One region of the Halomonas saccharevitans genome, then DNA from elsewhere that is predicted to be linked to it. Evidence: predicted binding sites of a transcription regulator. Region 1 holds the regulator's gene; each other region holds the start of a gene.
The links. The regulator sigma-54, encoded in region 1, starts transcription at its own class of promoters, with help from an activator protein. The targets are predictions, from matches to a motif close to TGGCACNNNNNTTGCTNT.
Positions count from the first base shown of each region.

Region 2: a site for sigma-54 is predicted at 2,674-2,691, ahead of urtA (urea ABC transporter substrate-binding protein). Genes of this name have one in related genera too.
Region 3: a site for sigma-54 is predicted at 4,657-4,674, ahead of RSO68_RS02870 (urease accessory protein UreD). Genes of this name have one in related genera too.
Region 4: a site for sigma-54 is predicted at 4,288-4,305, ahead of RSO68_RS06010 (P-II family nitrogen regulator). Genes of this name have one in related genera too.

Region 1 is NZ_JAVXUR010000005.1:66,375-73,975, forward strand. It holds gene pmbA (metalloprotease PmbA) at 1-1,312, shown strand, start outside; gene RSO68_RS12870 (HPr family phosphocarrier protein) at 1,443-1,712, opposite strand; gene rapZ (RNase adapter RapZ) at 1,716-2,636, opposite strand; gene ptsN (PTS IIA-like nitrogen regulatory protein PtsN) at 2,683-3,168, opposite strand; gene hpf (ribosome hibernation-promoting factor, HPF/YfiA family) at 3,176-3,484, opposite strand; gene RSO68_RS12890 (RNA polymerase factor sigma-54) at 3,654-5,072, opposite strand; gene lptB (LPS export ABC transporter ATP-binding protein) at 5,213-5,938, opposite strand; gene lptA (lipopolysaccharide transport periplasmic protein LptA) at 5,938-6,465, opposite strand; gene lptC (LPS export ABC transporter periplasmic protein LptC) at 6,465-7,049, opposite strand; gene RSO68_RS12910 (KdsC family phosphatase) at 7,053-7,601, opposite strand, start outside.
Region 2 is NZ_JAVXUR010000001.1:614,627-622,227, forward strand. It holds gene urtB (urea ABC transporter permease subunit UrtB) at 1-1,177, opposite strand, end outside; gene urtA (urea ABC transporter substrate-binding protein) at 1,296-2,597, opposite strand; gene RSO68_RS02900 (tripartite tricarboxylate transporter permease) at 2,940-4,466, opposite strand; gene RSO68_RS02905 (tripartite tricarboxylate transporter TctB family protein) at 4,466-4,918, opposite strand; gene RSO68_RS02910 (Bug family tripartite tricarboxylate transporter substrate binding protein) at 4,918-5,904, opposite strand; gene RSO68_RS02915 (helix-turn-helix domain-containing protein) at 6,138-6,752, shown strand; gene RSO68_RS02920 (response regulator transcription factor) at 6,749-7,411, shown strand; gene RSO68_RS02925 (sensor histidine kinase) at 7,408-7,601, shown strand, end outside.
Region 3 is NZ_JAVXUR010000001.1:606,575-614,175, forward strand. It holds gene RSO68_RS02845 (urease accessory protein UreF) at 1-480, opposite strand, end outside; gene RSO68_RS02850 (urease accessory protein UreE) at 470-1,015, opposite strand; gene ureC (urease subunit alpha) at 1,263-2,978, opposite strand; gene RSO68_RS02860 (urease subunit beta) at 2,975-3,307, opposite strand; gene RSO68_RS02865 (urease subunit gamma) at 3,356-3,658, opposite strand; gene RSO68_RS02870 (urease accessory protein UreD) at 3,684-4,616, opposite strand; gene urtE (urea ABC transporter ATP-binding subunit UrtE) at 4,897-5,595, opposite strand; gene urtD (urea ABC transporter ATP-binding protein UrtD) at 5,595-6,440, opposite strand; gene urtC (urea ABC transporter permease subunit UrtC) at 6,437-7,591, opposite strand; gene urtB (urea ABC transporter permease subunit UrtB) at 7,595-7,601, opposite strand, start outside.
Region 4 is NZ_JAVXUR010000002.1:116,377-123,977, forward strand. It holds gene RSO68_RS05985 (malate synthase G) at 1-322, opposite strand, end outside; gene RSO68_RS05990 (alpha/beta hydrolase) at 569-1,543, shown strand; gene RSO68_RS05995 (hypothetical protein) at 1,540-2,031, shown strand; gene RSO68_RS06000 (YifB family Mg chelatase-like AAA ATPase) at 2,059-3,561, opposite strand; gene RSO68_RS06005 (accessory factor UbiK family protein) at 3,649-4,074, opposite strand; gene RSO68_RS06010 (P-II family nitrogen regulator) at 4,367-4,705, shown strand; gene RSO68_RS06015 (ammonium transporter) at 4,744-5,994, shown strand; gene glnK (P-II family nitrogen regulator) at 6,147-6,485, shown strand; gene RSO68_RS06025 (ferredoxin--NADP reductase) at 6,625-7,401, opposite strand; gene RSO68_RS06030 (LysR family transcriptional regulator) at 7,559-7,601, shown strand, end outside.

The sequences.
Region 1 (7,601 bases):
GCAGGCCCTGCTGGAGAGTCGCGCCCGGATGGCCCTGGACCTGGCCCGCCAGCTCGGGGCCGAGGCCTGCGAGGTGGGGGCCAGCGTCGATCAGGGCGTCGGCGTCAGCGTTCGCGAGGGCGAGGTGGAAACGGTCGAGCTGTCCCGGGATCAGGGGATCGCCGTCACCGTCTATGTGGGCCAACGCAAGGGCAGCGCCTCCTCCAGCGATGCCGGCGAGGCCTCGGTGCGCGCCGTGGTCGAGAAGGCGCTGGCCATCGCCCGCCATACCGGCGAGGATCCGGCCTCGGGCCTGGCCGAGGCGGCGCTGATGGCGACAGAGCTGCCCGACCTCGATGTCCACCACCCCTGGCCGCTCTCCATCGACGAGGCCACCGAGCTCGCCCTGCGCTGCGAAGCGGCCGGGCGCGGCGTGACGGGGATCAAGAGCTCCGACGGGGCAAGCCTCTCCAGCGGCGAGGGGGTGCGCGTCTACGCCAACAGCCACGGCTTCCTGGGCAGTCAGCGCGGCAGCCGCCACTCGCTCTCCTGCCTGCTGATCGCCGAAGACGAGAATGGCATGCAGCGCGACTATGACTACACCAGCGCCCGCGACCCCCGCGACCTGCTTGCCGCCGAGGCGGTGGGCGAGAGCGCCGCGCAGCACACCCTGAGCCGCCTCGGCGGCCGGCGCCCGGCCACCGGGCGCATGCCCGTGCTCTTCGATCCGACCCTGGCCAGCGGCCTGGTCGGCCACCTGATGAGTGCCATCGCCGGGGGGGCGCTGTTCCGCGAGGCCTCGTTCCTCTGTGATCGCCTGGGCGATCCGCTCTTTCCGGAGTGGTTCAGCCTCGGCGAGCGCCCCATGGAGGTCGGCGCCATGGCGAGCTCGCCGTTCGACAACGACGGCGTGCAGACTCGCGACAACGTCTTTATCCGCGATGGTCGCCTGGCAAGCTACATGCTCTCGGCCTACAGCGCGCGTCGCCTGGGTCTTCAGACCACCGGCAATGCCGGCGGCGCGCGCAACCTGCGCATCAGCGCGCCGCTCGAGAGCCGCGAGGCGCTGCTCGAGCGGATGGGCCGCGGCGTGCTGGTCACCGAGCTGATGGGGCAGGGTGTGAACGGCGTGACCGGCGATTACTCCCGCGGGGCGGCCGGCTTCTGGGTCGAGGACGGCAAGATTCAGCACCCGGTGGAGGAGTTCACCATCGCCGGCAACCTCGAGACGATGTTCCAAGGCCTCGTCGGTGTGGGTAGCGATACCGATACTCGCGGCAGCATCCACACCGGCAGCTGGCTGATCGACGAGATGATGGTGGCCGGCGGCTGATCCTCGCAGCGCTCGTGAGGGCCTGCCCCTGCTGGGGCGGTCCTCACATCCAACATCCGCTCGATTCCCCAGCACGGCAGGCGCTCGCCTGACCAATTGCGAGTGCCCGGCGACTCGCTGTCAGCGTCTCTCAGGCGTCCTCGTCGAAGCGGGCCTCGAAGAGCGCGGAGATGGCGTCGAGGGCCGCGTCGGCCTCTTCGCCCTGGGTGTGCACCTCGAGTTCGGTGCCGCAGGGCGCGGCAAGGATCAACAGCGACATGATGTTGGCGGCATCGGCCTGCTGACCGCCGCGGTGCACGGTGACGTGCGCATCGAAGGGCTGGCAACACTGTACGAGTTTGGTGGCGGCGCGGGCATGCAGGCCGCGTCGGTTGGTCAGGGTCAGCTTGCGGCTCGGCACGCCTCAGGCTCCTTCCTGCGGTGCGTCGATATTCATCGATGCCCGCTCGCCGGGCAGGCTGATCTGCACGCCCAGCTCGCGATGACGCAGCCTGACGCCGGCGTGTCGCTCGGCCAGGTGGGCGGCTAGCCGCTCGGCCAGGTAGACCGAGCGGTGCTGGCCGCCGGTGCAGCCGACGGCTACGGTCAGGTAGCTGCGCTGACTGGTGCGATAGCGTGGCAGCCAGCGTTCCACCCAGGCGAGGATATCGTCGTGCATCTCGGCCACGACCGGGTAGCCGTCGAGGAAGGCGATGATGCTGGGGTCGCGTCCCGTGGCATCGCGCAGGGCCGGGTCCCAGTAAGGATTGGGCAGGCAGCGCGCGTCGAACACGATGTCGGCATCCAGCGGCACGCCGCGTTTGAAGCCGAAGGATTCCACGGTCAGGGTCATCTGCTCGGCGCGATGACCCGCCACCTGATCGGTGATGCGTCCACGCAGCTCGTGTACCGAGAGCCTCGAGGTGTCGATCACCAGGTCGGCAAGGTCGCGAATCTCCGAGAGCGCCTGCTCCTCGGTATCGATGGCCTCGGCCAGGGTCATGTCGCTGCCGCGGGTCAGCGGATGGCGACGTCGGGTCTGGGAGTAGCGCTCCAGCAGGATGCGCGCATCGGTGGTCAGGTAGACTACCTGGCACTCGAGGTCGCGGGTGCGCAGGTCGTCGAGGAGTTCGGGAAAGCGCGCGAGGGCGTCGGGCAGATTGCGCGCATCGATGCTGACGGCGATCGATGATCGCACGCTGCGGCCCTGCTGGAGCTCGTCGACCAGCGGCCCGAGCAGCATGGCCGGCAGGTTATCGATGGCGTAGTAGCCCAGGTCTTCCAGCGCCTGCAGCGCGATCGACTTGCCGGAACCCGACCGACCACTGATGATCACGAGCTGCATGCGGGTCTCCTGGTCGTGAAAGGGGCGGGCGGTGTCCCAAGGGGGGTCAGCCGTCCTGGCGGCCGTCTGAGGCCTGTTGCCGTATCGCCTCCATGAGATGCTCATGAAGCTCGCGCTGGCTAGAGCTATGCCGCAGGCGTCCGCGGGTATCGGCGTCGTTCATCACGCCAGCTACCTGTCCCAGCAGCGCGAGGTGCGCCTCGTCGGCCTCCTGGGGAACCAGCAGTACGAAGACCAGATCTACTGGCTCCCCGTCGATGGCATCGAAGTCGACCGGTTCGGCCAGCTTCAGAAAGCCGGCGATGGGCGCCTTGCAGTGCGGGTTTCGGGCATGCGGGATGGCGACCCCGTTGCCGATACCGGTGCTGCCCAGCCGTTCACGCCCGATCAGGCGGCTGAACACCTCCTGGCTGTCGAGGCTGGGCGTGTTCTGGGCGATGAAGGTGCTGAAGAACTCCAGCACCCGCTTCTTGCTTCCCCCGGGCACGTCGAAGAGCGCGCGCTCGGGGGGCAGGATGGCGTCCAGTGTCATGACGGAATCAGCGCGCGCCGGCGCCCTGGGCGCGGGCCTGGGCCTTTTCCTTGTGCTTGACCAGCTGACGGTCGAGCTTGTCGGCCAGCGCATCGATGGCGGCGTACATGTCATTCTCCATGGCCTCGGCATGGAGGTCGGCACCGGCAGCATGCAGGGTGCAGGCGGCCTGCTGGCGCTCCTTCTCCACGGAGAGGGTGACCTGCACGTTGGTGATGTTGTCGTAATGACGCTCGACGCGGGTCAGCTTTTCCTGCACATAGTCACGCAGTGCGTCGGTCAGTTCCACATGATGGCCGGTGATGTTGACTTGCATGACACGCTCCTTGCTCTTACGGGGTGTGAGTCGATTGTAACCCTTTTTAGCGCCCTGCATACCCCCTCGGCCGGGGGTGGCAAGACACTCTTCGAACGGCGTCAATTCAACCGCTTGCGCCCGCATCGGACGCCGGCATCCGGGCGCGTCGATACGCCATGCGTGGCGTTCAACGAAGGCGCTTGCGCTCGCTGGAGGAGGCGATGCCCATCCCCTCGCGATATTTCGCGACCGTGCGTCGCGCCACGGCAATGCCCGCCTCGTCGAGCAGGGCGACCAGCCGGCTGTCCGAGAGCGGCTTGCGCGGGGGCTCGTCCTGAATCAGCTTGCGGATCCGGGCGCGAATGGCGGTGCTGGAGTGGGCATCGCCTTCGCCGCTGCCACCGCCCACCTGGCTGGAGAAGAAGTACTTGAGCTCGAACATACCGCGCGGGGTGTGGATGAATTTCTGGGTGGTGACCCGTGAGATGGTCGATTCGTGCATCTCCACGACCTGGGCGATATCGGCCAGGATCAGCGGCTTCATGGCCTCCTCACCGCGCTCCAGGAAGTCGAGCTGGCGCACCATGATCTCGCGACCCACCCGCAGCAGAGTGTCGTTGCGGCTGGAAAGGCTCTTGATCAGCCAGCGCGCCTCCTGCAGGTGATCCTTGAGAAACTGGTTGTCCGCGCTCTTGTCGGCGCGACGAATCAGCGCGGCGTAGTCCGGCTGGATGCGCAGGCGTGGCATGGCCTCGGGATTGAGCTCCACCTGCCACCCTTCGCGGGTATGGCGGGCGACGAGATCGGGAATCACGTAGTCGCTGTCGCCCTCGCCGAAGGCACTGGCGGGGCGCGGATCCAGCGAGCGCACCAAGCCGATGGCCGTGTCGAGGGCCTCGTCGTCGAGGCCGAGGCGGCGTTTGAGCAGGCGGCGATCATCGCCGGCCAGCGCCTCGAGGAACTGGCGCACCAGGCGGCGCGCCTGGGGCAGCAGCGGGGTGTCGTCGGGCAGTACAGCGAGCTGCAGCTGCAGGCACTCGCGCAGGTCGCGGGCGAAGACGCCGGTAGGCTCGAACTGCTGGAGGCGCATCAGCACCTGCTCGACCTCCCGGCTCCTGAGCCCCGCGAGGCCCTGGGCCTTGAGGCCGTCGCGGATCTCCTCCAGGGGCTGGGTGAGGTAGCCGTCGCCGTTGACGGCGTCGATCAGGCTCTCGGCGATGTGCCGCTGGCGCTCGTCGAGGTCGATCATCGCCAGCTGCCAGGTCAGGTGACCCTGGAGGCTCTGACCCGCGGACTGGCGCTCGAAGTCGGGGGCTTCGCCGCCGGCGGGCGAGCTGCCCAGATCCTGGTAGGTATCGGACCAGTCGCTGTCGGTGGTGAGTTCGGCGGGAATCTCGCTGGCCCAGTCGTCGTCGGGCGTCTCGCTCGCCGCCTGTTCGCCGAATTCCTCCTCCACGTCCAGCAGAGGATTGGATTCCAGCGCCTGCTGGATCTCCTGGCGCAGGTCCAGGGTCGAGAGCTGCAGCAGGGCGATGGCCTGCTGCAGCTGGGGCGTCATGGTCAGTTGAGTGCCGACGCGAAGCTGCAGGGAAGCCTTCATGGCCATGAGAGGAGTTCCCTCGACGTGCCTAAAAATTCCACCCTAGCCGCTGGGCGCGGGGGGTGCAACCGGAGAATTAGCAACAATCGTGCCATTCTCGGGCATGATGTCGCTGGTGAATCATGATGGTTTTCAGGCGGCGGCGGTCAGAGGCGGAAATCCTGGCCCAGGTAGACGTCGCGGACGCGCTGATTGGCCAGTATCGCCTCGGCATCTCCCTCGGCGATGATCTGGCCGTCGCCGACGATGTACGCTGTGTCACAGATATCAAGGGTCTCGCGGACGTTGTGGTCGGTGATCAGCACGCCGATGTCGCGGGCCTTGAGCTGGCGGATGATGCCCTTGATCTCGCCTACCGAGATCGGGTCGACCCCGGCGAAGGGCTCGTCGAGCAGGATGAAAGCAGGCTCGGTGGCCAGCGCCCGGGCGATCTCGACCCGCCGCCGCTCCCCCCCGGAGAGGCTCATGCCGAGGTTGTCGCGGATGTGGGTCACGTGGAAGTCCTCGAGCAGCTCCTCGAGCCGGCGCTCGCGACCACGTCGGTCGAGGTCGCGGCGGGTCTCGAGGATCGCCATGATGTTGTCGGCGACCGACAGCTTGCGAAAGATCGAGGCTTCCTGGGGCAGGTAGCCGATGCCGGCTCGGGCACGTTCGTGCATGGCCGCCGTCGACAGGTCCCGCTCATCGATATGTACCGTGCCGGCATCGGCGCGCACCAGGCCGACGATCATGTAGAAGGAGGTGGTCTTGCCGGCCCCGTTGGGGCCGAGCAGGCCGACGATCCGGCCCTGCTCGATGGAGAGGCTGATGTCCTGCACCACCCGGCGCCGCTTGTAGCTCTTGGCCAGGTGTTCGGCCCTCAGGGTCTTCATCACGGACCGTCCTGCTGTTCGGGTTCGAGGGTCATCCGCACCCGCTGGCGCTCCTCGACGCCCTGCGCGTCGGAGCGCGCCTGGACGACGCGGCGATCGAGGAAGTATTCGAGGTAGCCGCCGTCGAAGGTGTCGCCGCCCTGGTGAAGCTCGGCGCGGTCGATCAATTCGATGCGCCGCTCGGCGACATGATAGACGACGGTACGCCCCCAGCCGCGCACCATGGGCTCATCCGGGGCGGGCTGCTGCTCGATGTAGGCGCGCTCGCCGGTGGCGGTGGCGAGGGTGAGCTGGCCCTGGTCGTTGCGGCGGATCTCCACCCGTGCGCCGGTCAGCTGCATGCTGCCCTGCTGGATCTCCACGTCGCCAGTGTAGACGGCGGTGCCCGCGCGGTCGTCGAGGTCGAGGCGGTCGGCCTCGACCTGGATCGGGGCGCTGGCATCACCCTCCAGGGCCAGGGCCGGAGCGCTGCCGAGCAGCAGGCCAATGACGCCGAAGGTCAGCAGGGGGGCGAAGAGAGTTCGCATCATGACTCGGGATCCTCGCGGGTGTCGGGCGGATGGTGTCCGCGCACATTGTCGGTCAGTCGCGCGCGGTTGTCATGGATCCAGGCGTCGAAGCGTTCGCCGCGCATCCGCTGGGGGGGCTGGCGCAGCATCGCCGGGGTCTCGCTCCAGGCATGGCCGCTGTCGGCGTCGAAGTGCAGGATCTCGGTGTCCAGCTGCCAGCGCTCCGCCGGGGCCAGCAGGCGCGCGTCACCGGTCAGGGTCAGCGGGTTGCCTCCCGCCCCCAGGGTGCCGTGGTCGCCATTGGCCAGCCAGACCCGGCCCGCGGCGTCGATCAGGCGCGCGTCGGGTTGCTCGAGGCGGGTGACGTCGTCGTGGGGGGTATGGGTCAGGCGCGGCGTGTCCAGGCGCTGGTGAGGCTCGCCCGTGGCATCGAAGCGCGTCAGCCGGGCGTCCTTGAGATAGTAGTCGGGCTCGCCGGAGACGTCTCCCGGTACCGGGCCGGGAGCCGGTGCGTCCTGCAGGTCGAGCAGCGCCAGCCCGCCGCCCAGGGCGAGCAGCAGCAGCAGAAGCCCGGTGCGAAAGCCGGGGCGCGGTAGGCCCATGGTTCAGCGCACGCCGTGGAGGTAGGTATCGAGCACGGCGTCCCAGTGCCCCTGGGCCTGCAGCAGGGTGTCGCAGATCTCGCGCACCGCGCCGTGGCCGCCCTCGGCCTCGGTGACCCAGTCGGCCTGGTCGCGGATGTAGGTCGGCGCGCCGGGCACGCTGATGCCGACCCCGGCACGGCGAATGGCGGCCATGTCGGGCATGTCGTCACCGCAGTAGGCGACCTGCTCGAGTTCCAGCTCCAGGTGGGCGCACAGCTCGCGCAGCACGTTGAGCTTCTTCTCGGCGCCCTGGAAGACGTGCTGGATGCCCAGCGCGGCGGCGCGGCGGCTGACCATCGGCGAGTCGCGTCCGGTGATCAGGGCCACCACGATCCCGGCGCGCTGCACGAGCTTGATGCCGTGGCCGTCGAGGGTATGGAAGGCCTTGATCTCGACGCCATCGGCCTGGAAGTACAGACGCCCGTCGGTGAGCACGCCGTCCACGTCCATGGCCAGCAGGCGGACATGGCGCAGGCGGTCGACCAGCTGGCCGTCGTTGAGGGGGCGGTG
Region 2 (7,601 bases), on a different contig from region 1:
GATTGAGGGTCAGCGACAGTCCCTCGTTGATCATCAGCGAGCCGCTCATCCACTCCGGGCTGACCACGGTGCGATTGAGCGGCGAGATCACGGTGCGAACCAGCTGCTGGAGGATCAGGCTGACGCCGAAGGTGGCCAGCAGGGTCTCCAGGGGGCGGCCCTTGAGGAACTGAATGACGCCACGTTCGATGGCGATGCCGGCCAGCGCCGCCACCAGGAAGCCGGCGGGAATCGACAGCACCAGGGCCAGGCCGGGCTGGCCGGGCAGCAGCTGCTGCATCGCCCAGGTGGTGTAGGCGCCGAGCATCATCAGCTCGCCGTGGGCCATGTTGATGACCCCCATCACGCCGAAGGTGATGGCAAGCCCGATGGCCGCCAGCACCAGCACCGACCCCAGCGACAGGCCGAAGTAGAGGGTCTCCAGACCACTATTGATCCTGAGCTTCTGCTCGATGTCGGCAAGCGCCGAGCTGGCTGCTTCGGCGAGCGCAGGGTCGTCGCTGCGTGCCGCCGAACTGAGGGCCGCACGGGCCTCGGGATTGAGGCTTCCCGCCAACGAACCGATCGCCGCGGCATCGCCCTGCTCGAGCCGATGAATCGCCAGACCCTGCGCCAGCAGGCGCCTGACCTCATCATCCCCCTCGTCCTCGAGCAGGCCCTGCAGGGGCGCCACCATGGCCTCGTCGACCCGCCCCAGCAGGTCGCGGGCCGCCTCACGACGGGCGCCGACGTCATCCACCCGCAGGTCGAGCACCGCCAGGACACTCTGCAGCTGGCCGCGCAGCGCATTGTTGATGCCGATGCGGTCGAGCTCACGGCGCGACATCTCGCCGAGGGCCTCGCCGGTCAGGGCATCGACCACCGGCCAGTTCCGGCCCCGGTTCTCGAGCACCACGACGAAGCGGCCGGTCTCCTTGTGGCGCTGCAACTTGCCGCCAAGCAGGGCTTCCAGCCAGCCGCGGCTACGCTCGTCGCCGCTGCCGACGATGGCCTCGATGGCTCCATCCATCCGGGCGTAGGACGCCGCATCGAGGGACGCCAGCAGGGACTGGCCGGTGTCGTCCTGGGCCTGGGCCTGGGCCTGTGCCTGGTCCTGGGCATGGGCAAGGGCGGCCAGCGGCAGGCAGGCGAGCAGGCACAGGGCCAGCAGCCACCTGAGACAGGGGGGGATCTTCATGGACGTGTCCTGTGAATGATCGTCGAGTGGCGTGCCGACATCACCGGGCCGAGTGTCGGCCCGATGAGTCTGTCAGCGCGGTTCCGCGAAGAAACGCGTGTTATGCGACGGCGACCTCTTACTGGGTCTCGCTGCCACCGCAGCTACCCTTCACGACGTTGTAGTTGCCGCAGGACAGGGGGGCGCGCCAATCGCTGATCAGGTCCTTCGAGCCTTCCAGGTAGTCGGACCAGGCATCGCCGGCCACGGTGGAAGGGGTCTCCCAGACGATGGAGAACTGGCCGTTGTCCTGGATCTCGCCGATCAGCACCGGCTTGGTAATGTGGTGGTTGGGCATCATCGCCGCGTAGCCCCCGGTGAGGTTGGGGACGCTGACGCCGATGATGGCGTCCTTGACCTCATCGACCTCGGTGGTGCCGGCCTTGCGTACCGCCTCGGCCCACATGTTGAAGCCGATGTAATGGGCTTCCATGGGATCGTTGGTCACCGCCATGTCATCGCCGGTGTACTCGATCCAGGCGTCGATGAAGTCATAGTTAGTGTCCGTATCGACGCTCATGAAGTAGTTCCAGGCGGCGAGGTGGCCGACCAGCGGCGCGGTGTCGATGCCGGTGAGCTCCTGCTCGCCCACCGAGAAGGCCACCACCGGGATGTCGGCGGCGTCGATGCCCTGGTTGCCCAGTTCACGATAGAAGGGCACATTGGCGTCGCCATTGATGGTCGAGACCACCGCGGTCTTCTTGCCCTGGCTGCCGAACGCCTTGATCTCGGAGACGATGTTTTGCCAGTCCGAGTGACCGAAGGGGGTGTAGTTGATCATGATGTCCTCGTCGGCCACGCCATGCGACTTGAGGTAGGCATCGAGGATCTTGTTGGTGGTGCGCGGGTACACATAGTCCGTGCCGGCCAGCACCCAGCGCTCCACACCGATGTTATTCATCAGATAGTTCACGGCGGGAATCGCCTGCTGGTTGGGTGCCGCCCCGGTGTAGAAGACGTTCTCGGAGGACTCCTCCCCCTCGTACTGCACCGGATAGAAGAGCAGGCCGTTGAGCTCCTCGACCACCGGCAGCACGGACTTGCGTGACACCGAGGTCCAGTTGCCGAAGATCACGTCGACCTCCTCCTGAGCCAGCAGCTCACGGGCCTTCTCGGCGAACAGCGGCCAGTCGGAGGCCGGGTCCACGACGACGGCTTCCAGCTGGCGACCCAGCAGGCCGCCCTCGGCGTTCTGCTGTTCGATGAGCATCTCGACGGTGTCCTTGAGCACCGTCTCGCTGATGGCCATGGTGCCGGAGAGCGAGTGCAGGATACCGACCTTGATCGGACCCTCCTGGGCCATGGCGGGTGCCGCCATTCCCAGGCTCAGGAGGGACGCGGCCAGCCAGCGGGAAGAACGGAAAGCGGATGACGGAATCATGAGAGCTCCTTGCGAGCGATGTTGTTGTCGATGAGTCCTGGGCTGGAGGACATCGCGAGGATGCCTCTGATATGTCACCGCAAGGGGTGTGCCACTTCGACGGGCTGCCGCGTTTTGCTCGGCGAATCAGTCTATTGGCAGAAGCTCAACAAGGGACGGCATGCGCCGTCGGGCGCTTTCGTGGAGCGTGCGCCCGCCCCACCGCTCCCTCATCGCCCGGGACCATGGTGCAACGCACCATCACGGGGCACGGCGGCCGGACACGACACGGGGGCGCCGGCCTGGCCGGCGCCCCCGTGAAACACACAGAACGCAAAGGGTGAGCAGGAGACGCTGCCGAGCTCAGTCGCCTTCCGGCCCTCCCGTGCCGGTGGTCACCTTCATGCGGCGGCGCAGCAGCGGGCCGACGATGTAGGGCAGGATCAGCCCCAGGCCGGCGAACACCCACAGGCCGATGGCAAGCCCGCTGTCCCACAGGATGGTCCAGTCGCCGTCGGCGATGTCCATGGCGTGGCGCAGGTTCTTCTCCATCTCCGGCCCCAGCAGCAGGCCAAGGATCACCGGCACCAGCGGGATCTCCAGCTTGCGCAGCACGTAGCCGCCCACCCCGAAGGCCACCATGAAGTAGAGATCAAAGGTGGTGTTGCTGATCGAGTAGATCCCCACGAAGGCGATCATGGTCACGACCGGCAGCAGGTACATCGGCGGCACCGAGAGCAGCTTGACGAAGATCCCGACCAGCGGAATGTTCAGGATCAGCAGCAGGAAGTTGCCGATCAGCAGCGCCGCGATCACCCCCCAGACGATGTCGGCGTTCTGGGTGAACATCAGCGGTCCGGGCGTGATGTTCAGCGAGATCAACAGCGCCAGCAGCACCGCCGTGGTGCCGCTGCCCGGCACGCCCAGCGTCAGCATGGGCACCAGCGCGCCACTGGAGGCGCCGTTGTTGCCCGCCTCTGGCCCGGCCACGCCGCGCGGGTCGCCCTTGCCGAAGTAGCCCTTCTTGCCGATCACCTTTTTCTCGAGGGTGTAGCCGATGAAGCTGCCAAGCGAGGCCCCTGCGCCCGGCAGCACGCCGGCGATGAAACCCAGCACCCCGCCCCGCAGGCTCGACGGCAGAATGTTACGGATGTCCTTCCATTTCAGCGTGAGCTTGTTGACGGCCATCTTTTCCTTGCCGCCACCGGCCTTCTCCTCGATGAAGAACAACAGCTCCGAGATGGCGAACAGGCCGACGATGGCGATGATGAAATCCACCCCCTCGTAGAGTTCCAGCACGCCGAAGGTGTAGCGCTGCACGCCGGTGTTGTCGATGCCCACGGTGGCGATCATCAGGCCGATGGCCGCCGCGACGACCGTCTTCATGGGGTTCTTGCCGGTGATGCCGCCCAGGGTGGCGAACGCCAGCAGGAAGAGCGCGAAGTACTCGGCCGGCCCGAAGGTCAAGGCGAAGTCGGCCAGCAGCGGCGCCAGCAGGATCAGGCCGATGGTGGCGATCAGGCTGCCGATAAAGGAGGCCACGGCGGAGATGGCCAGGGCCTCGGAGGCCTTGCCCTGCTGGGCCATGGGGTAGCCGTCCAGGCAGGTCATCATGGCCGGCTCATCGCCGGGAATGTTGAGCAGGATCGAGGAAATGCGCCCGCCGTACATGGCGCCGGCATAGACCGAGGTCAGCATGATCATCGCGGTTTCCGGGGCGAGCCCCAGGGTGAAGGCCAGCGGGATCAGGATCGCCACCCCGTTGGCCGGACCCAGTCCCGGTAGCGCCCCGATCAGAGTCCCCAGGAAGGCGCCGAGCAAGGCGAACATCAGGTTGTGCGGTGCCAGGGCGACGCCGAACCCGTCCATCAAGAAGCCAAGCGTTTCCATCAACCCACCTCCAGGAACGACAGCAGGCCCAGCGGCAGCGCCAGGTCGAGGGCGAAGTTGAACACCAGATACACCACCACACCGGATACTGCCCCGATGACATAGGCCTTGACCGGGCGAGACCCCATGCGCCAGCACAGGGTGCCCACGGCCAGGGTGGTGCTGATGATGAAGCCGAGCGGTTGCAGCAGCGCGGCGTAGAAGATCAGCACGACCACGGCGACGATCAGCTCGATGCCGGTGCGGCTCCAGGGCCAGGCGTTATCCGGGTCCGGCCGCACGATCATGTACAGGCTGGACAGGGCCAGAACGGCGGCCAGCAGTCGTGGAAAGGTTTCGGGGCCGACGGCCTCGGTCCCGCCGAAGGGTTCGTTGAACTGAGTGGTGCCCCAGCCGTACGCGACGGCCAGGACGATCATCAGTATTCCGAAGATGCGATCATTGAAGGTCATTACTGAATCAACCCGATATCCTTGGAGAGCTGCTCGATATCATCGATCTGGTCCTTGACGAAGGACTCGAACTCACCGGCGCTCATGTGGAAAGGCATCAGGCCATTGTTGGTCATGACGTCCTTCCACTCCTGGCTTTCGTAGATGGTATCCATGGCATCCACCCAGTACTGCTTCGCCTCGTCGGAGATATCGGCCGGCATGTAGAAGCCACGCCAGTTGGGGCCGACGGCATCGATGCCCTGCTCCTTGGCGGTGGGGATATCGCTGTAATCGCCGGGCAGGCGCTCATCGGACAGTATGGCCAGTACCCGGAGGTCACCGGACTCCATGAAGCCCTGGGCCTCGGTGATGTCGCCGGTGAAGGCATCGACGTGGCCACCGATCACCTGGGTCAGAGCCTCACCGCCATTGTTGTAGGAGAGGTAGGGAATGCGCGGCAGCTCGTCGACCTCGGCCGCCTGAGCGGCGATCAGCACCTTGAGGTGATCCCAGCCGCCCTTGGCGCTGCCACCGGCAAACTTGACGCTGCGCGGGTCTTCCTTGAGGGCCTCCATCAGCTCGGGCAGGTCATCGTATTCGGAGTCCACGGATACGCCGATCACGCCATAGTCCGCGCCCAGCGCACCGATCCAGTTGACCATGTCGGCGTTCATGCCCGGAAACTGGCCCTGGGCCAGGCGCGTGGTGGTCGCGGTGGACGCGGCGACCAGCAGCTGCTCGTCGCCGGCACGCTTGCTGACGGTGTGCGCATAGGCCACCCCGCCGCCGGCGCCAGCCATGTTGATGGTCTGCACGCTGCGCGGCACGATATCCATATCTTCCATCACCTTCCCCACGCTGCGGCAGGTGAAGTCCCAGCCGCCACCCGGATCGGCGGGGGCCAGGCACTCGACCTTGCCCTCGGGCTCGAAGGCGAAGGCGGTTGCGGCGGTGGTGGCGAGGGCAGTGATCGCTACCAGCTGGACGGGTCGCTTGAGGTTCATGGCGGGCGTTCCTCCTGACATCGGGCTTGTGAAGTCGTTATGTGATGTTCGGCTTGCGGAACCTGTCGGCCTTCCTTACAATTCTGTAAGGCAGAACATCGTTCCTCAGGACAGAAAGTTAGGCCCCGGATCATGGAGCGTCAACGCTCCGGCGCCCGATTGCGACCAAAGTTCAAGGCCACCGAGGTTCCATACCACCAGGGCGAAAGACATAACGGAGGCTCGATCCGCAGATGGCACAGGACCGCGTCGAGGCCGTGGAGCGCGCACTGACCGTGCTCGAGGTCTTCGACTCCGCGCAGGAATACTTCACCCTGGCCGAGCTGGCCCAGGCCACCGGCTACTACAAGAGCACCCTGCTGCGCCTGCTCGGGTCGCTTTCCCGCTTCGACTACGTGCAGCGTGACGACCACGGCCGCTGGCACCTCGGCCATGCCCCGGTGCGCCTGGCGCGTCGCCACCTTCCAGGCCGGCATCTGGCGAGGCGCATCCAGCCCCTGCTGGCCCGCCTGGCGAGCGAGTCCGGCGAGACCGCGACCCTGCTCGAGGTGGAGGACGGCATGGCGGAGTGTCGGCTGGTCACGCTGCCCGAGACCGCACTGCGTCATGACCTGCACCCGGGCGACCGCTGGGCGGTGACCGAGGAACACGACCCGCGCCCGGCCCTGCCCGGCGGTGCCATGGTGTGCCAGGCGTTGCCCGGCGACGCCCTCGAGCCGCCGCGCTGGCTGGCCCTCTCGGGCCCGGCCGGACGCCTGGATACGCACCGCGCCAGGGCCGCGCTGGAGCATGCCGTGGCGGTGCTGTCGGCCGGCCCGGGACGCGACTCAGGGGAGACGGGGTCATGACGCTGCTGCTGGTGGAAGATGATGCCCTGCTGGCCGAGACGCTGACCGAGACCCTGCGCCTGCAGGGCCACGAGGTCTGCTGCCTCGACGACGGCAGCGCGGCGCATGAGCGCCTGGCGGTGCCCGGGCATGGCCTCGCGCTGGTGCTGCTCGACCTCAACCTGCCGGGCTGTGGCGGACTCGAGGTGCTCGAGGCCCTCAGGGCGCATGACCGCGCCACTCCCGTGTTGATCCTCACCGCCCGTGGCGCCGTGGAGGACCGGGTCCGCGGCCTCGACCTGGGCGCCGACGACTACCTGGCCAAGCCCTTCGCCCTCGACGAGCTCGAGGCTCGCGTGCGTGCCCTGCTCAGGCGCCGCAGCCCCGCGGCGGCGCTGACGGCGGGGCCCCTCACCCTCGACATCCGGCAGCAGCGCTTTACGCTTGAGGGCGAGCCGCTCACCCTGCCGCCCCGGGAGCAGCGCCTGCTCGCCTGCCTGATGCAGCATGCCGGCACGCCGGTGGACAAGGCCCGGCTCGCCGAGGAGGCGTTCCAGGGCGACGCCCTGGGCGACAACGCCATCGAGGTCTATGTGCATCGGCTGCGCAAACGCCTGGCCGGAAGCGCCGTGGCCCTGCGCACGGTGCGCGGCCTGGGTTACCTGCTGGAGGCCGAGTGACGCGCGGCGACAGCCTCTCGCGCCGCCTGCTGGTCTGGCTGCTGCTGCCGCTGCTGGTACTGGGTAGCCTGATGCTGCTGCAGGCCTGGTTCGAGGCACGACGCACCGCCGATCGCGCCTTCGACCGCCTGCTCGAAGCCGCCTCCCTGGCCATCGCCGAGCAGGTGCAGTGGCAGGACGACCGCCTGTG
Region 3 (7,601 bases), on a different contig from region 1:
CTGGCGCGGTGGCACGCCGCGCACGTGCGCCGTCCAGGCGAAGACCGTCACATAGCCGGCGTTGGCCGGCAGCGCCGGTGCCTCGCTCGAGGGGCCACCCGGCAACAGCGCGAGACTCCCCAGCAGACGCACCAGGGCGGCGCCCAGGCGGCTATCTTCGGCGGCAAGCTCCGCGGTCTCGCGGTTGGCGGCGAGCCAGTCGTCCCACCCGGCGATGGCCTCGCCATCCGCCTCGTCCCAGGCCTGGGTCAGGCGGGCCAGGGCCGGCAGCTCGCAGCGAGTCAGGCCGTCCTCCAGCACGCCCTCGAGCCACTCGCCGAGACTCGCTTCATCAGACACCCAACCCAGTTCGAAGGCGCTCTCTAGCCCCTGGGAGAAGGCGAAGGCGCCGATGGGCAGCGCCGGACTGACCAGCTGCAGCAATCCCAGCAGCGCCAGGTCATCGCCCCGCGCCGCCGTCGCCGGCCCCTCAGTGGGCATGGTCATGATCGTGGCCGTGGTGATGCGGGTGATGCCCATCACCCTCCCCGGCCGTGGCCGGAGAGGGTGTATGGAACTGGGCGTGAGAATAGGCACCCGGCTCGGGGTCGAAGGGTGCCCGGTGGTGCTCGAGGCGCGCCCCCAGCCGCTCGGCCAGCGCCTCCAGCACATGATCCGGCGGGAAGCGCACGAAGCCGCCCTGACCCGGTGAAGCGTCTTCATCCTCGCCCAGCGCCAGCTGAACGTGACGGTTGCCCAGATGATAGGCGAGACGCGCCATCGGCAGGCCCGCCGCGATGCGGGCGGTGACCACCGGCTCCACGGCGGCGCGGATGCGCACCACCTCGCCCCCCTCGGCGCGCAGCCCCTCGCCGTCGCGCAGCACCGGGCCACGATCGAGGAACAGGCCTATGGTGCGCCCGGCATCGCTTACGGCCTTTAGCCGGCCCAACACGCGCTGCTCGAAGGGAAGTGTCAGGGTATCGGTGGCCTGGTCGGCCGCGATGGGCCCGAGGCGTTCGATCAGTTTCAGCATTGAACAACCGCTCCTATGGTGTCTCGAGATGAGCCAGTCCTGCCTTCGCTTAACCCCACGTGTCCGAAACCCTGGCGCCCCGTACGGACTCCCGCGGTCGGAAAGACGGCACCTCCCTGTGCCGGCTTTCCTCGATCTTCATCCCTGAAGATCGCCCGCGTCGCTTCGTCCGGGTCACCAGCGGCCACGCGAGGTTTCGCGTCGACAGGCTGGCTCTCATACATGGGCATCCTCATCACCATGGTCATCAGAACAGGTGGTAGCGCTGGGCGAGCGGCAGCTCGGTGGCGGGCTCGCAGGTCAGAAGCTCCCCATCGCAGCGCACCTCGTAGGTCTGCGGGTCGACGCTGAGCTCGGGGCAGGCGTCGTTGAGCTTCATGTCGGCCTTGCACACGCCCCGCACGTCCCGGCAGGCGCTGAGCGGGCTCTTCAGGCCGAGACTGTCCTTGATGCCGGCCGCGAGCGCCGCCTGACTGACGAAGGTCAGGCGGGTCTGGCTCACCGCCCCCCCGAATGAGCCGAACATCGGGCGGTAGTGCACCGGCTGGGGGGTGGGGATCGAGGCATTGGGGTCGCCCATGGGAGCCATGGCGATCATGCCGCCCTTGAGGATCAGCGCCGGCTTGGTGCCGAAGAAGGCCGGTTTCCAGAGCACCAGGTCCGCAAGCTTGCCCACCTCGATGGAGCCCACCTCATGGCTCAGGCCGTGGGTAATGGCGGGATTGATGGTGTACTTGGCGATGTAGCGCCGGGCGCGCACGTTATCGGCACCGCGCCCTTCATCTTCCGGCAGCAGCCCACGCTGCTGCTTCATCTTGTGGGCGGTCTGCCAGGTCCGGCAGATCACCTCGCCGACTCGCCCCATGGCCTGGGAGTCCGAGGCGATCATCGAGATCACCCCCAGGTCCTGGAGGATGTCCTCGGCGGCGATAGTCTCACGACGGATGCGCGAGTCGGCGAACGCCACGTCCTCGGGAATATTGGGGTCCAGGTGGTGGCACACCATCAACATGTCGAGGTGCTCGTCGATGGTGTTAACGGTATAAGGCCGCGTCGGGTTGGTCGAGGACGGCAGCACATAAGGCTTCGAGCAGGCGGTGAGGATGTCCGGCGCATGGCCGCCCCCGGCCCCCTCGGTGTGATAGGTGTGGATGCCGCGTTCCTTGAAGGCGGCCAGGGTGTCTTCCACGAAGCCCGACTCGTTGAGCGTGTCGGTATGGATCGCCACCTGGACGTCATAGCGCTCGGCAACACTCAGGCAGTTGTCGATGGACGCCGGGGTAGTCCCCCAATCCTCGTGCAGCTTGAGGCCCATGGCGCCGGCCTCGAGCTGGGCCTCCAGCGCCTCGGGAAGGCTAGCGTTGCCCTTGCCGAGCAGGCCGATGTTCATGGGCAGGTCATCCACCGCCTGGAGCATCTTGCCGAGGTGCCAGGCCCCTGGCGTGCAGGTGGTGGCGTTGGAGCCGGTGGCCGGACCCGTGCCGCCGCCGAGCATGGTGGTGATGCCGCTCACCAGCGCCTCCTCCACCTGTTGGGGGCAGATGAAGTGGATATGGGCATCGATGCCGCCGGCGGTGAGGATCTTGCCCTCCCCGGCGATCACCTCGGTGCCGGGGCCGATGACGATCTCCACGTCCGGCTGGGTATCCGGGTTGCCGGCCTTGCCGATGGCCTTGATGCGCCCCGCCTGGAGGCCGACGTCGGCCTTGACGATGCCCCACCAGTCGAGGATCAGCGCGTTGGTAATCACGGTGTCCATGACCGAATCGTCGTGACGCTGGCTCTGCCCCATGCCGTCGCGGATCACCTTGCCGCCGCCGAACTTCACCTCCTCACCGTAGTGGGTGGCATCGCGCTCGACCTCGATCCACAGCTCGGTGTCACCCAGGCGTACCCGATCACCTGTCGTGGGACCGTACATGTCGGCATAGGCCTGACGGCCGATCTTGTTGGGAGAGGTCATGACGATGCTCCCTGATCCGGTGCATCGAGGCTGTCCATGACGTCGCCACGGAAGCCGAAGATGCGGCGCGCCCCGACATAGGGAATCAGCGTCACCTCACGCACCTGGCCCGGCTCGAAGCGGATCGCCGTGCCGGCGGCCACATCCAGCCGGTAGCCCCGCGTGCGCTCGCGATCGAAGGTCAGGGCCGGATTGGTCTCGGCAAAGTGATAATGGGAACCGACCTGGATCGGCCGGTCGCCGGTATTGGCCACCTCGACGGTGATCCGATCGCGGCCCGCACAGAGCTCGATCTCACCGTCCTGTAACTGGTACTCACCGGGAATCATCGGCACTCCCTCCTGTAATGTTGAAAACTGCGCGAGTGCAGCCAGTTTTCAGACGATGGGCGTATGCACGGTGACGAGCTTGGTCCCGTCCGGGAAGGTGGCCTCGACCTGGACCTCGTCGACCATCTCGGCCACTCCTTCCATGACGTCATCGCGGGTCAGGATCTCGCGCCCATGGCTCATGAGATCCGCGACGCTACGACCGTCGCGGGCGCCCTCCAGGATCTCGAAGCTGATCAGCGCCACCGCCTCGGGGTAGTTGAGCTTGAGACCACGATCGCGGCGCCGCTCGGCCAGCTGGGCGGCCGAGAAGAGCAGCAGCTTGTCCTTGTCTCTAGGGGTCAGTTCCATGGGGCGTCTCCATCAAGAAAAGCAATCAGGTCAACCAGATCCTGGGGATATGGGCCGGCTGGCCGAGCAGCCTCGGCCGCAGGATCTCCCAGGCCTGGCGACACAGCCGCCAGGCCTCGTTGCGCTCGCCGCCCAGGTAGCGCATCAGCAACACCCCGTGGCGCACCGTCACCGCCCATCGCGGATTCGTCGGCAGACTATCGCGCAGCGCCTCCACGGCGTCCGATTCGTCCTCGAGCCCCACCGCCCAGAGCGTGGCCTGCACGCTGGCACCGCCCTGCCCCCAGCGGCCGGCAAAGCGCGGATGACGGGGATCCAGCGGCTGACGCTCGAGCCACAGGGGCCGGCCGTTGCGGGTCAGATGAAAGCGCTGCTCGATGCGGCCACTGGTGAAGGGCAGCGCACTCGCCGGTCGGCCCAGGGCCATCACCTCCCAGCCGAGGCAACGTGACGTCTCCGACAGGGCAATGGTGGTGCGCTGCTCGCCCTTCGAGCCGTCGAAGGCCAGGGTTTCCTGGGGCAGCCACTCGAGCATCCCATCCTCGGCGACATCGAGGTGCGTATGCTGCTGCCAGGCGACGCCATGGCTGTCGGCCCGGTAGAGTTTGTTGGCGGCCGGGGTGGTCAGCAGCGCATGGGCCCCCGCGCCGACCCGGACGCTGATGGTCAGGGCGTCACCGCTGACCAGGCCGCCAGGCGGATGCAACAGGTAGACATGGCAGGCGCCGGGGCGGCCTTCCGCATGACGGCCCTCGGGGTGAAACGAGCGCTGCACCCGCAGCGGCCCGTGGTGGCGGGCTCGCGTCATGCGGGTCACGCCGTCTCGGGTCTCGAAGGCCAGGTCCAGCGAGGCCGCCCAGTGGCGTCCGGCATCGAAACGATGCCCCGAGACAGGCCCAGAGACCGGCCCCGAGGCCGGCGATGGCGGTCCTGGCGTGAGTGTCGAGAAGGCCGTCATGGCGGTCCGCCCTGTCAGGAAAGTGGCAATTGCACTGACTTCAGCAAGGGCTGTACCAGAACGGTGATAAATAGAATTACCCAAATATTTTCAATGGGTTGAATGGCCATCAAGGGAGTATCGCCGGATCACCGAAGCACCAGAAAGGGGCAGCCGGAAGGCGAGGTGCACCAGAAGTAGCAAAGCTTCAAGAGCAGCCGTCTTTTCCTGGTGCATGCTCTGAAGTACGGCCCGGGGCATGATCTTGGCAACAGCCCGGGACGATCCGGCGCGGCAAGGGCTAGACCGTCAGATGCTCTCGGATCAAGGCCTCGGAGAGCTCACCGATCTCGCCGCGCGCCACGGGGCGGCCCCGATCCATGATCACGAAGCGGTCGGCATACTGGCGCGCGAAGGGCAGCTTCTGCTCCACCAGCAGCACGCTGAGGCCATCCTCGCGGATCAGCCGGCGGATCACCTCGCCGATCTGGGCCACGATATTGGGCTGGATGCCCTCCCCCGGCTCATCGAGGATCAGTAACCGCGGCTCGAGCACCAGGGCCCGCCCGATAGCCAGCTGCTGCTGCTGGCCACCGGAGAGATCGCCCCCGCGGCGATGCTTCATCTCCTCGAGCACGGGGAAGAGCTCATAGACCCGCGGCGGAATCCGCTTCAGGCCGTCCTTTCGCGCGGCCAGGCCGGTGCGCAGGTTCTCCTCCACGGTGAGCAGCGGGAAGATCTGGCGTCCCTGGGGCACATAGCCGATGCCCAGCCGCGAGCGATCCTCGACCTTCCGCCGGGTCAGCTCCACATCGTCGGCATAGCGGATGCTGCCGGAGGCCACCGCCACCTCGCCCATGATCGCCTTCATCAGGGTGGTCTTGCCCACCCCGTTGCGTCCCATCACGCAGGTGCACCGACCGGTGGGTACCTCGAGGCCCAGGTCCCAGAGGGTGTGGCTCTCCCCGTAGTACTGGTTAAGCGTCTCGATGGTCAGCATCAGGCGGCCTCCTCGTCGGGGTCGGCGCCCAGGTAGACCTCGACGACCTTCGGGTCATGGGAGACCTGGTCCATGCTGCCCTCGGCCAGCACGCTGCCCTGGTGCAGCACCGTCACGGTGCGGGCGATGGAGCGCACGAAGCCCATATCGTGCTCGACCACCACCACGGACTGCTTGCCCTTGCCGGCAAGGCCCGTGAGCAGCTCGGCGGTGCGCTCCATCTCCTGCTCGGTCATGCCGGCCACCGGCTCGTCGACCAGCAGCAAGCGGGGACGCTGCATCAGCAGCATGCCGATCTCCAGCCACTGTTTCTGGCCGTGGGAGAGAATGCCGGCCGGGCGATGGCGCAGCTCGGTGAGCCCGATGGTCGCGAGCACCTCCTCGATGCGGTCGCGGATCTCGCCGGTCAGGCGCGCGGTGAGCGTGGGCAGGATGCGCTTGTCGGTCGCCATGGCGAGTTCGAGGTTCTCGAACACCGTCAGGGCCTCGAATACCGTGGGCTTCTGGAACTTGCGCCCGATGCCGAGGCTCGCGATCTCCGGTTCGCTCTTGGCCAGCAGGTCGTGGCGACTGCCGAACCAGACCGAGCCGCTGTCGGGTCGGGTCTTGCCGGTGATGATGTCCATCATGGTGGTCTTGCCGGCCCCGTTGGGGCCGATGATGCAGCGCAGCTCGCCATCGTCGATGGTCAGGTTGAGATCGTTGATCGCCTTGAAGCCGTCGAAGCTGACGGTGACGCCGTCCAGGTAGAGGATCGGCCCATGGCGAACATCCACCGGTGAGGCCGCCGGCACCAGGAAGTCGAAGACCCGGTCACGGTCGGCCAGGGAATGCAGGAAACTCATGCGGAGGCCTCCCGGGGCGCAGTGGGTTCAGGAGATGACGAGGGTGGCGGACGACGACGGCGAAGCCGATAGGCAAGCAGGCCGGCGATGCCCTTGGGCAGCAGCACCGTGACCAGCACGAACATGCCGCCCAGGGCAAACAGCCAGGCATCCGGCATCACCCCGGTGAACACCGTCTTGGCATAGTTGACCAGTATCGCGCCGATAACCGCGCCGTAGAGGGTCGCGCGCCCGCCCAGGGCCACCCAGAGCACGATCTCGATGGAGAAGATCGGCGAGAATTCGCTGGGGTTGATGATGCCCACCTGGGGGACATAGAGCGCCCCGGCGACCCCGGCCAGCATGGCCGAGACCACGAAGACGAAGAGCTGGAAGCGCTCGACCCGATAGCCGAGGAAGCGGGTGCGCGCCTCGGCATCCCGAGTGGCCACGCTGACCCGGCCGAGCTTGCTTGAGACGATGGCCCGGCACAGCACATAGCCCAGGGCCAGGGCCACGCCGGTGGCCAGGAACAGGCCGAGTCGGGTGGCGTCGCTGCGCAGATCGAAGCCCAGCAGCTCCTTGAAGTCCGTCAGCCCGTTGTTGCCGCCGAAGCCCATCTCGTTGCGGAAGAAGGCCAGCATCAGGGCGAAGGTCAGGGCCTGGGTGATGATCGAGAGATAGACCCCGGTCACACGCGACCGGAAGGCCAGGAAACCGAACACCAGTGCCAGCAGCCCCGGGGCGAGCAGCACCATCAGGAAGGCGAACCAGGCCATGTCGAAGCCCAGCCAGTACCAGGGCAGCGCGTCCCAGTCGAGAAACACCATGAAGTCCGGCAACAGCGGATCCCCGTAGGTACCGCGATCGCCGATCTGGCGCATCAGGTACATGCCCATGGCATAGCCACCCAGGGCGAAGAAGGCCCCGTGCCCCAGGCTCAGGATCCCGAGATACCCCCACACCAGGTCCACGGCCACGGCCAGCAGTGCGTAGCTCAGGTACTTTCCGAGCAGCGTCACGGTGTAGGTGGGGACATGCAGCGGATGCTCTGCCGACAGGGCCAGGTTGAACAGCGTCACCACGGCCAGGGCCGCGAGCAGGATGCCCAGGAAGAGCTGCGTCGCACGCTCACGAAACGGTCGTGTGAGCCAAGAACTTGAGGAATGCATGAATCAGCCC
Region 4 (7,601 bases), on a different contig from region 1:
CGTCATCGACGTTGGCGGTGGTCACTCCGACCTTGGCCGGTGCCTCGACGAGATAGCCGATCTCCTCGAGGAAGGCGCGGTAGGCGGCCATGTCGCGCACCGGGCCGGGGTTCTCACGGTGCCAGGTGTCGAGCTTATCCTGCAGGCGGTCGCGCTCGGCGAGCAGCTCACGGTTCTGTGGGGCCAGGTCATGGAAGAGCGCGTCGACCCCGCTCCAGAAGGCCTCGGGGTCGACGCCGCTACCCGGCAGGGCCTGTTCGTTGATGAAGCGGTCCAGCTCGGCGGCCACCTGGAGGCGGTGGCGAGCAATGCGTTGGGTCATGGGTCGTACTCCTCGTGCTTGGCTGCTCGGTGCCCCCTGGCACCGACCGGCCGGACAGGGAAAGATGACTGCGTAGCATCGATTTTGTGGAAATTGCTTCCACATGTAAAGCCGTTGCCGGCATGACGGGGCGTAAGCTAGACCAAATGATGAGGTCGCAAACCCCACCCCGCAGGCCCGCTAACAGGCTTCGCTGGTCGCGCCCTCGGCTTGGCGCTAGCATGAACGAGCATTGCGGAGAAACCGATGAGCGACTTCACCCCCCTGCAGGCCCTGGGGCCCCTCGCCCCCGCCGACCTCTCCGGTCAGGCGCTCGAGCACTACCTGGGCCACTACGGCCTGGCGCCCCTGCTCGCCGAGCGGGTAGGGCTCTACGTGGGCTATCTGCAGGCCGGCGATTTTCGCCTCTGGACCCAGGTCTGGAGCCCCGAGACGCCCCTCGGTACCGCCTTCGTCGTGCACGGCTACTTCGATCACCTCGGTCTCTACCGCCACCTGCTGGAATGTCTGCTCGCGCGGGGCTGGCGGGTGGTGCTCTGGGACCTGCCGGGTCACGGCCTCTCCAGCGGCCGGCGCGCCTCCATCGACGACTTTGAAGACTATGGCCGCTGCCTGCACCATCTGCAGCAGCATCTGCACGGCGAGGGACTGGCGCCGCGTCCCTGGCTCGGCGTCGGGCAAAGCACCGGGGCGGCGATTCTCGCCACCGATGCCCTGACCCGCGGCGACGACGGCCACTGGTCGGGACTCGCGCTGCTGGCCCCGCTGGTGCGTCCCTGGGGGTGGAACCAGTCTAGCTGGCTGCACCGCCTGGTGGGCCCCTTCGTGGAGTCGATCCCGCGCAAGTTTCGCGCGAATTCCACCGATGCCGAGTTCGCCGACTTCCTTCGCGAGGGCGATCCCCTGCAGGCCGATCGCCTGGCGATGGACTGGGTCGGCGCCATGCGCCGCTGGATGCCGCGGCTGCTGGCGCTGCCGCCGAGCCCGGTGCCGACGCTGATCCTGCAGGGCGAGCAGGACCTGACCGTGGACTGGGAATGGAACCTCGAGGTGCTTAACCGCAAGTTCCCCAACGCCGAGATCCATCGCCACCCCGAGGCCCGTCATCACCTGGTCAACGAGGCCGAGCCGATTCGCCGCGAGCTCTTCACGGTGCTCGACCGCTTCGTCGCGACGCTGGCCGCGACCGACGAACCGAGCAGAGGGAAGCGCTCGCCATGATCAGCCGCCTGCCATTGCTGCCGTTCCTGGCCTGCCTGCTGCTGCTCGTCGGCTGCGCCGGCGCCCCGGAGCGGCCGACCAGCGTGCGCCAGGCGCTGTTCGGCCTGAGCGAGCGCGCCGCGGAGAAGGTCACTGAAACCCCGCCCCTGCCGCGCCCGGCGGTCGACGAGGTCCTGCTGCTGACCATGCCGGAGGTCGATACCCGGCTGGGGCTCGCCGACACGCGCCTGCTCGAGAGCCTGACCCGGGCCCTGCTGGCGGTCGACGACGGCCCCCAGGTCCTGGAGTGGCGGGCGGCCATGGCCCAGGGGGGCCACGACAACCAGTGGCGCCTGGAGAGCCGCCTGAGCGCCGACGGCCCACGCCTGACGCTCTCGGACCGCGAGCTGCTGCCCTACCGCCTGAGCCTGACGCTTCGCCGCCTGGGACGCGACGCGCCCGCCTGGCGCACCGAGATCAGCGGCGCGCTGGATGCCACGGCCCTCTGACCGCGAGCGCCTTCATGCGTTGACCGATCACCCCTTGAGCAGCCGATCGAGCTGTCGATAGCCGATGGCCTCGATCAGCTGGTCACGCCTGGGTCGCGCCTCCCCGGCCAGATCGGCCAGGGTCAGGGCCACCCGCAACACCCGGTGATAGGCCCGCGCCGATAGCCTGAGCCGCTCCAGCACGCCGGCGAGCCAGGCCCGATCCGCGGCCTCGAGGCCGCAGGCCTCCTCCAGGGCGCGTCCGGACAGCCGGGCATTGAGTCCGCCACGGGTGGCCTGCTTCGCCCGCGCCGCCAGCACCCGCTCGCGAACCACCGCCGAGGGCTCGCCCGGCTCGCGCGAGGTCAGTTGCTCCGGCGCCAGCGCCGGCACCTCCACCTGGAGGTCGATGCGATCGAGCAGCGGGCCGGAGAGCCGCGACTGGTAGCGCTGGATCTGCGCCGCCGTGCAGTGGCAGGGCCGACGCGGGTCACCCAGGTGCCCGCAGGGACAGGGATTCATCGCCGCGACCAGCTGGAAGCCGGCGGGGAAGCGTCGCTCGTGGTTGGCGCGGGCGATATGGATCTGCCCCGACTCCATGGGCTCGCGCATCACCTCCAGCACGTGACGGGAGAACTCCGGCAGCTCATCCAGGAACAGCACGCCCCGATGGGCCAGGGAGATCTCGCCGGGGCGCGGCTTCGAGCCACCGCCCACCAGGGCCACGGCGCTCGCCGTATGGTGCGGGGAACGGAAGGGCCGAACGCCCCACTGGGCGACGTGGGACAGCCCGCTGACCGAGCGGATCGCCGCCACCTCCAGCGCCTCCTGCTCGGTGAGCGGCGGCAGGATGCCCGGCAGGCGGCTGGCCAGCATGGTCTTGCCGGTGCCGGGCGGACCGGCGAACAGCAGGTTGTGGCCGCCGGCCGCCGCCACTTCCAGGGCGCGGCGCGCCTGGTGCTGGCCGCGCACATCAACGAGATCCGGGCCCGGCTCCGACGCCGGGGCGGGGCCAGGCGCACGGTGGGGAAGCAGCGGCGTCTGGCCGAGCAGGTGGGCCACCACCTCGAGCAGGTGGTCGGCGGGCAGCACCTCCAGGTCGCCGGCCAGGGCCGCCTCATCGGCGTTGGCCCGGGGTACGATCAGCCGGCGGCGCGCCTGGCGCGTGGCCATGGCCATCGGCAGCACCCCGCTGAGCGGTCGCAGCCGGCCGTCCAGGGCCAGCTCGCCGGCGCACTCGACTCCGTCGAGTGCCTCGGGGGGCACCTGGCCCGAGGCCACCAGCAGCCCCAGGGCGATGGGCAGATCGAAGCGGCCGCCCTCCTTGGGCAGGTCGGCGGGGGCGAGGTTGAGGGTAATGCGCCGCAGGGGGAAGTCGAAACCGGCATTGACCAGGGCGCTGCGGACGCGCTCGCGGCTCTCCTTCACCGCGGCCTCCGGCAACCCCACCAGGGTGATGCCGGGCAGTCCATTGGCCAGATGCACCTCGACCAGCACCTCGGGCGCCTCGAGTCCGAGGCCGGCCCGGGTGTGGATAATTGCCAGCGTCATGCGCGATCCCTCGCTGCCTGTCTGCCCTCAGGCTAGACCAGGCCGGCGAGGGGCGCCCGGCGAGGGGTGCTCGGCGCCGGGCGAGGATCAGCGGTTGGACTCGCCAGCGCCGGCGTCTTCCTCCGGGTTTGAATCTGGGGCGCTCGACTCGGTGCGCGAATCGGAACCTGCCTCAGGGCCGGGTTCGGGCTTCGACTCGCTCGTGGCGGCAGCACTCGGCTCCTCCGGCAGCGCCTCGGTCGAGGCGCTCGCCGTTTCCCGCGAGGCGTCGGCGTCCAGAGCCTCTTCCAGCGCCGCCACCTGCTGTTCCAGCGACTCGACGCGCGACCGGGTACGCTGCATCACATCCATCAGGATGTCGAAGTCCTCCCGCGACACCAGCTCCAGGCGATCGAAGGCGCCCTTGACCACCTGCTGGATGCCCTTCTGCACCTCTTCCGGGGCCTGGGACGCCCCCTGCAGCCGGTCGCCGATCTGCTGGGCCAGGCGGCTGATGCGATCGTGGCTCACCATGGTGTCTCTCCTGAATCGTGGGTGGATGCCTGTCCAAAGGATACGCAAGCCACCGGCAGGGCGCATCATTCGCCGCTGCCTACTTCTGGTGCACATGCGCCACGGCGAGGCACCAGAAGAGTGCGCGCCCTCCGCCCGCCTCGCGCGCCCCGTCGAATGGCGAGCCGACATGGCCCCTCCAGCCAACTGATTTCACGAAACTATCGTGGGAAGTGGCACGGTTTGCGCAAAGTCATGACAACCACTTCTCGGGGGGCACCACGCCGCCCACCTTCAGCAGGGGAGATCCGTCATGAAGCTGATCACCGCCATCATCAAGCCCTTCAAGCTCGACGACGTCCGCGAGGCGCTCGCCGATAACGGCGTGCAGGGCATCACCGTCACCGAGGTCAAGGGCTTCGGCCGCCAGAAGGGCCACACCGAGCTCTATCGCGGTGCAGAGTACGTCGTCGACTTCCTGCCCAAGGTCAAGGTCGAGGTCGCCGTTGACGACGGGCGCCTCGAGACCGTGCTGGACGCCATCTGCAGCGCGGCCAACAGCGGCAAGATCGGCGACGGCAAGGTCTTCGTCACGCCGCTGGAGGACGTGATCCGCATCCGCACCGGCGAGCGCGGTGCCGATGCCGTCTAACTGCCACTCCCTTTCCTTCCCGACGTGGAGAGACACCCATGAGTGAACTTCCCGAACTGAGCTACGCGCTCGATACCTTCTACTTCCTGATCTGCGGCGTGCTGGTGATGTGGATGGCCGCCGGCTTCTCGATGCTCGAGGCGGGCCTGGTGCGCTCCAAGAACACCGCCGAGATCCTCACCAAGAACATCGCCCTGTTCGCGATCGCCTGCACCATGTACCTGCTGGTCGGCTACTACCTGATGTACTCCAGCGATGCCGGCGGCTTCCTGCCGAGCCTGGGCGCGCTGATCGGCAGCGAGAACGGGGTCGAGGCGGTGCTCGCCGGTGGCGATGACGCCCCCTACTACTCCATGCGCTCGGACTTCTTCTTCCAGGTGGTGTTCGTGGCAACCGCCATGTCCATCGTCTCCGGTGCCGTGGCCGAGCGCATGAAGCTGTGGGCCTTCCTGGCCTTCGCCGTGGTCATGACCGGCTTCATCTACCCGGTGTCCGGCTACTGGACCTGGGGCGGCGGCTGGCTGTCCGAGGTCGGCTATTCCGACTACGCCGGCTCGGGCATCGTGCACCTCGCCGGTGCGGCGGCGGCGCTCGCCGGGGTCATCGTGCTCGGCCCGCGCAAGGGCAAGTACGGCAAGAACGGCAGCATCTACGCCATCCCCGGCGCCAACCTGCCGCTGGCCACCCTGGGTACCTTCATCCTGTGGATGGGCTGGTTCGGCTTCAACGGCGGCTCCGAGCTGAAGATGTCCGACGTCTCCTCCGCCAACAACGTGGCCCAGGTGTTCGTGAACACCAACGCGGCCGCCGCCGGCGGCGTGATCGCCGCGCTGATCCTGGCCAAGCTGTGGTTCCGCAAGGCCGACCTGACCATGTCGCTGAACGGCGCCCTGGCGGGCCTGGTGGCCATTACCGCCGACCCGCTCTCGCCCAGCGCCCTGGGCGCCGCCCTGATCGGCGCCGTGGGTGGTCTGCTGGTGGTCCTCGCCATCGTGACCCTGGACAAGCTGAAGCTGGATGACCCGGTGGGTGCCATCTCCGTGCACGGCGTGGTGGGTATCTGGGGCGTGCTGGCCGTACCGCTGACCAACAGCGGAGCCAGCTTCGGTCCGCAGATCATCGGCATCCTCGGCATCTTCGTCTGGGTGTTCGTGGCCAGCCTGATCGTCTGGCTGATCCTCAAGGCCGTGATGGGCATCCGGGTCACCGAGGAGGAAGAGTACGAAGGGGTCGACCTGACCGAATGCGGCCTGGAAGCCTACCCCGAGTTCGGCGCCTCCAAGTCGTGAGACTCACCCCCGTGTGAGCCCACGCGCACATCCTGGCCCCCTTCGGGGGGCTTTTTCATTCCTCTCGCCCCGGGTGTATGCTCTGGCACAATGAGTACGGTAAGGGTGGCGGCGTTCGCCACCGACCCACGGACACGACGAGGATCAAGACCATGAAACTGGTGACCGCCATCATCAAGCCGTTCAAGCTCGACGACGTACGGGAGTCGCTCTCCGAGATCGGCGTCCAGGGCATCACCGTTACCGAGGTCAAGGGCTTCGGCCGCCAGAAGGGGCACACCGAGCTCTACCGCGGCGCCGAATACGTCGTCGACTTCCTGCCCAAGGTGAAGCTCGAAGTGGCCGTGGATGACGACATGGCCGAGAAGGTGATCGATGCCATTACCCAGGTAGCCAACACCGGCAAGATCGGCGACGGCAAGATCTTCGTCACCGCCCTGGAACAGGTGCTGCGCATCCGCACCGGCGAGACCGGCAAGGACGCGGTCTGAAAGCTCGAAGCTCGAAGCTCGAAGCTCGAAGCTCGAAGCTCGAAGGCAACATGAATGAAACCGCCCCCATGGCCTGTGCCTGGGGGCGGTTTTTCTTCCAGCTTCAAGCTTATGGCTTACAGCTCCGGGCGAAGCCCGGTTATTTCTCGACGAAGGCGCGCTCGATCACGTAGTCGCCGGGCTCGCCCATGCGCGGCGAGATGGTGAAGCCGAGCTCGTCGAGCAGGGCGCTGGTATCGTCGAGCATCGCCGGGCTGCCGCAGATCATGGCGCGATCCTGCTTCGGGTCGATGGCCGGCAGCCCCATGTCGTCGGTGAGCTTGCCGCTGCGGATATGGTCGGTCAGCCGCCCCATGGTGTGGAACTCTTCGCGGGTCACCGTGGGGTAGTAGACCAGCTTCTCGCTGATCTCCTCGCCGAGGTACTCGTGGGCCGGCAGGTCCTTCTGAATGAAGTCGGCGTAGGCCAGCTCGTTGACGTTACGCACGCCGTGCACCAGCACCACCTTCTCGAAGCGCTCGTAGACCTCCGGGTCCTGGATCAGGCTCATGAAGGGCGCGAGGCCCGTGCCGGTGGAGAGCAGGTAGAGGTTGCGCCCCGGCAGCAGGTCGTCGGTGACCAGGGTGCCGGTGGGCTTGCGGCTGACCATGATCTGATCGCCCACCTCGAGGTGCTGCAGCCGCGAGGTCAGCGGGCCGTCCTGCACCTTGATGCTGAAGAACTCCAGGTGGTCCTCGTAGTTGGGGCTGGCGATGGAGTAGGCCCGCATCAGCGGCTTGCCGTTCACCTCGAGGCCGATCATCACGAACTGGCCGTTCTTGAAGCGCAGGCTGCGCTCCCGGGTGGTGCGGAAACTGAACAGGGTGTCGTTCCAGTGGTGCACACTGAGAACGTCCTCAAGCGCAAACTTGCTCATGCCGACTCCTTTATATTCCAAAAAAGAATAAATTAGCCCAGTAGATCGATACAGCAATTCTAAGAGCCGGGAGTTTATCTGTTAAATGGATTGTATGGATAACACTTATCTATACTCTGGATATCAACTCTAGAGATCACATCCGCCAAGGAGCGTCATGCGCTACACCCTGCGCCAGCTGGAGGTCTTCGTCGCCGTCG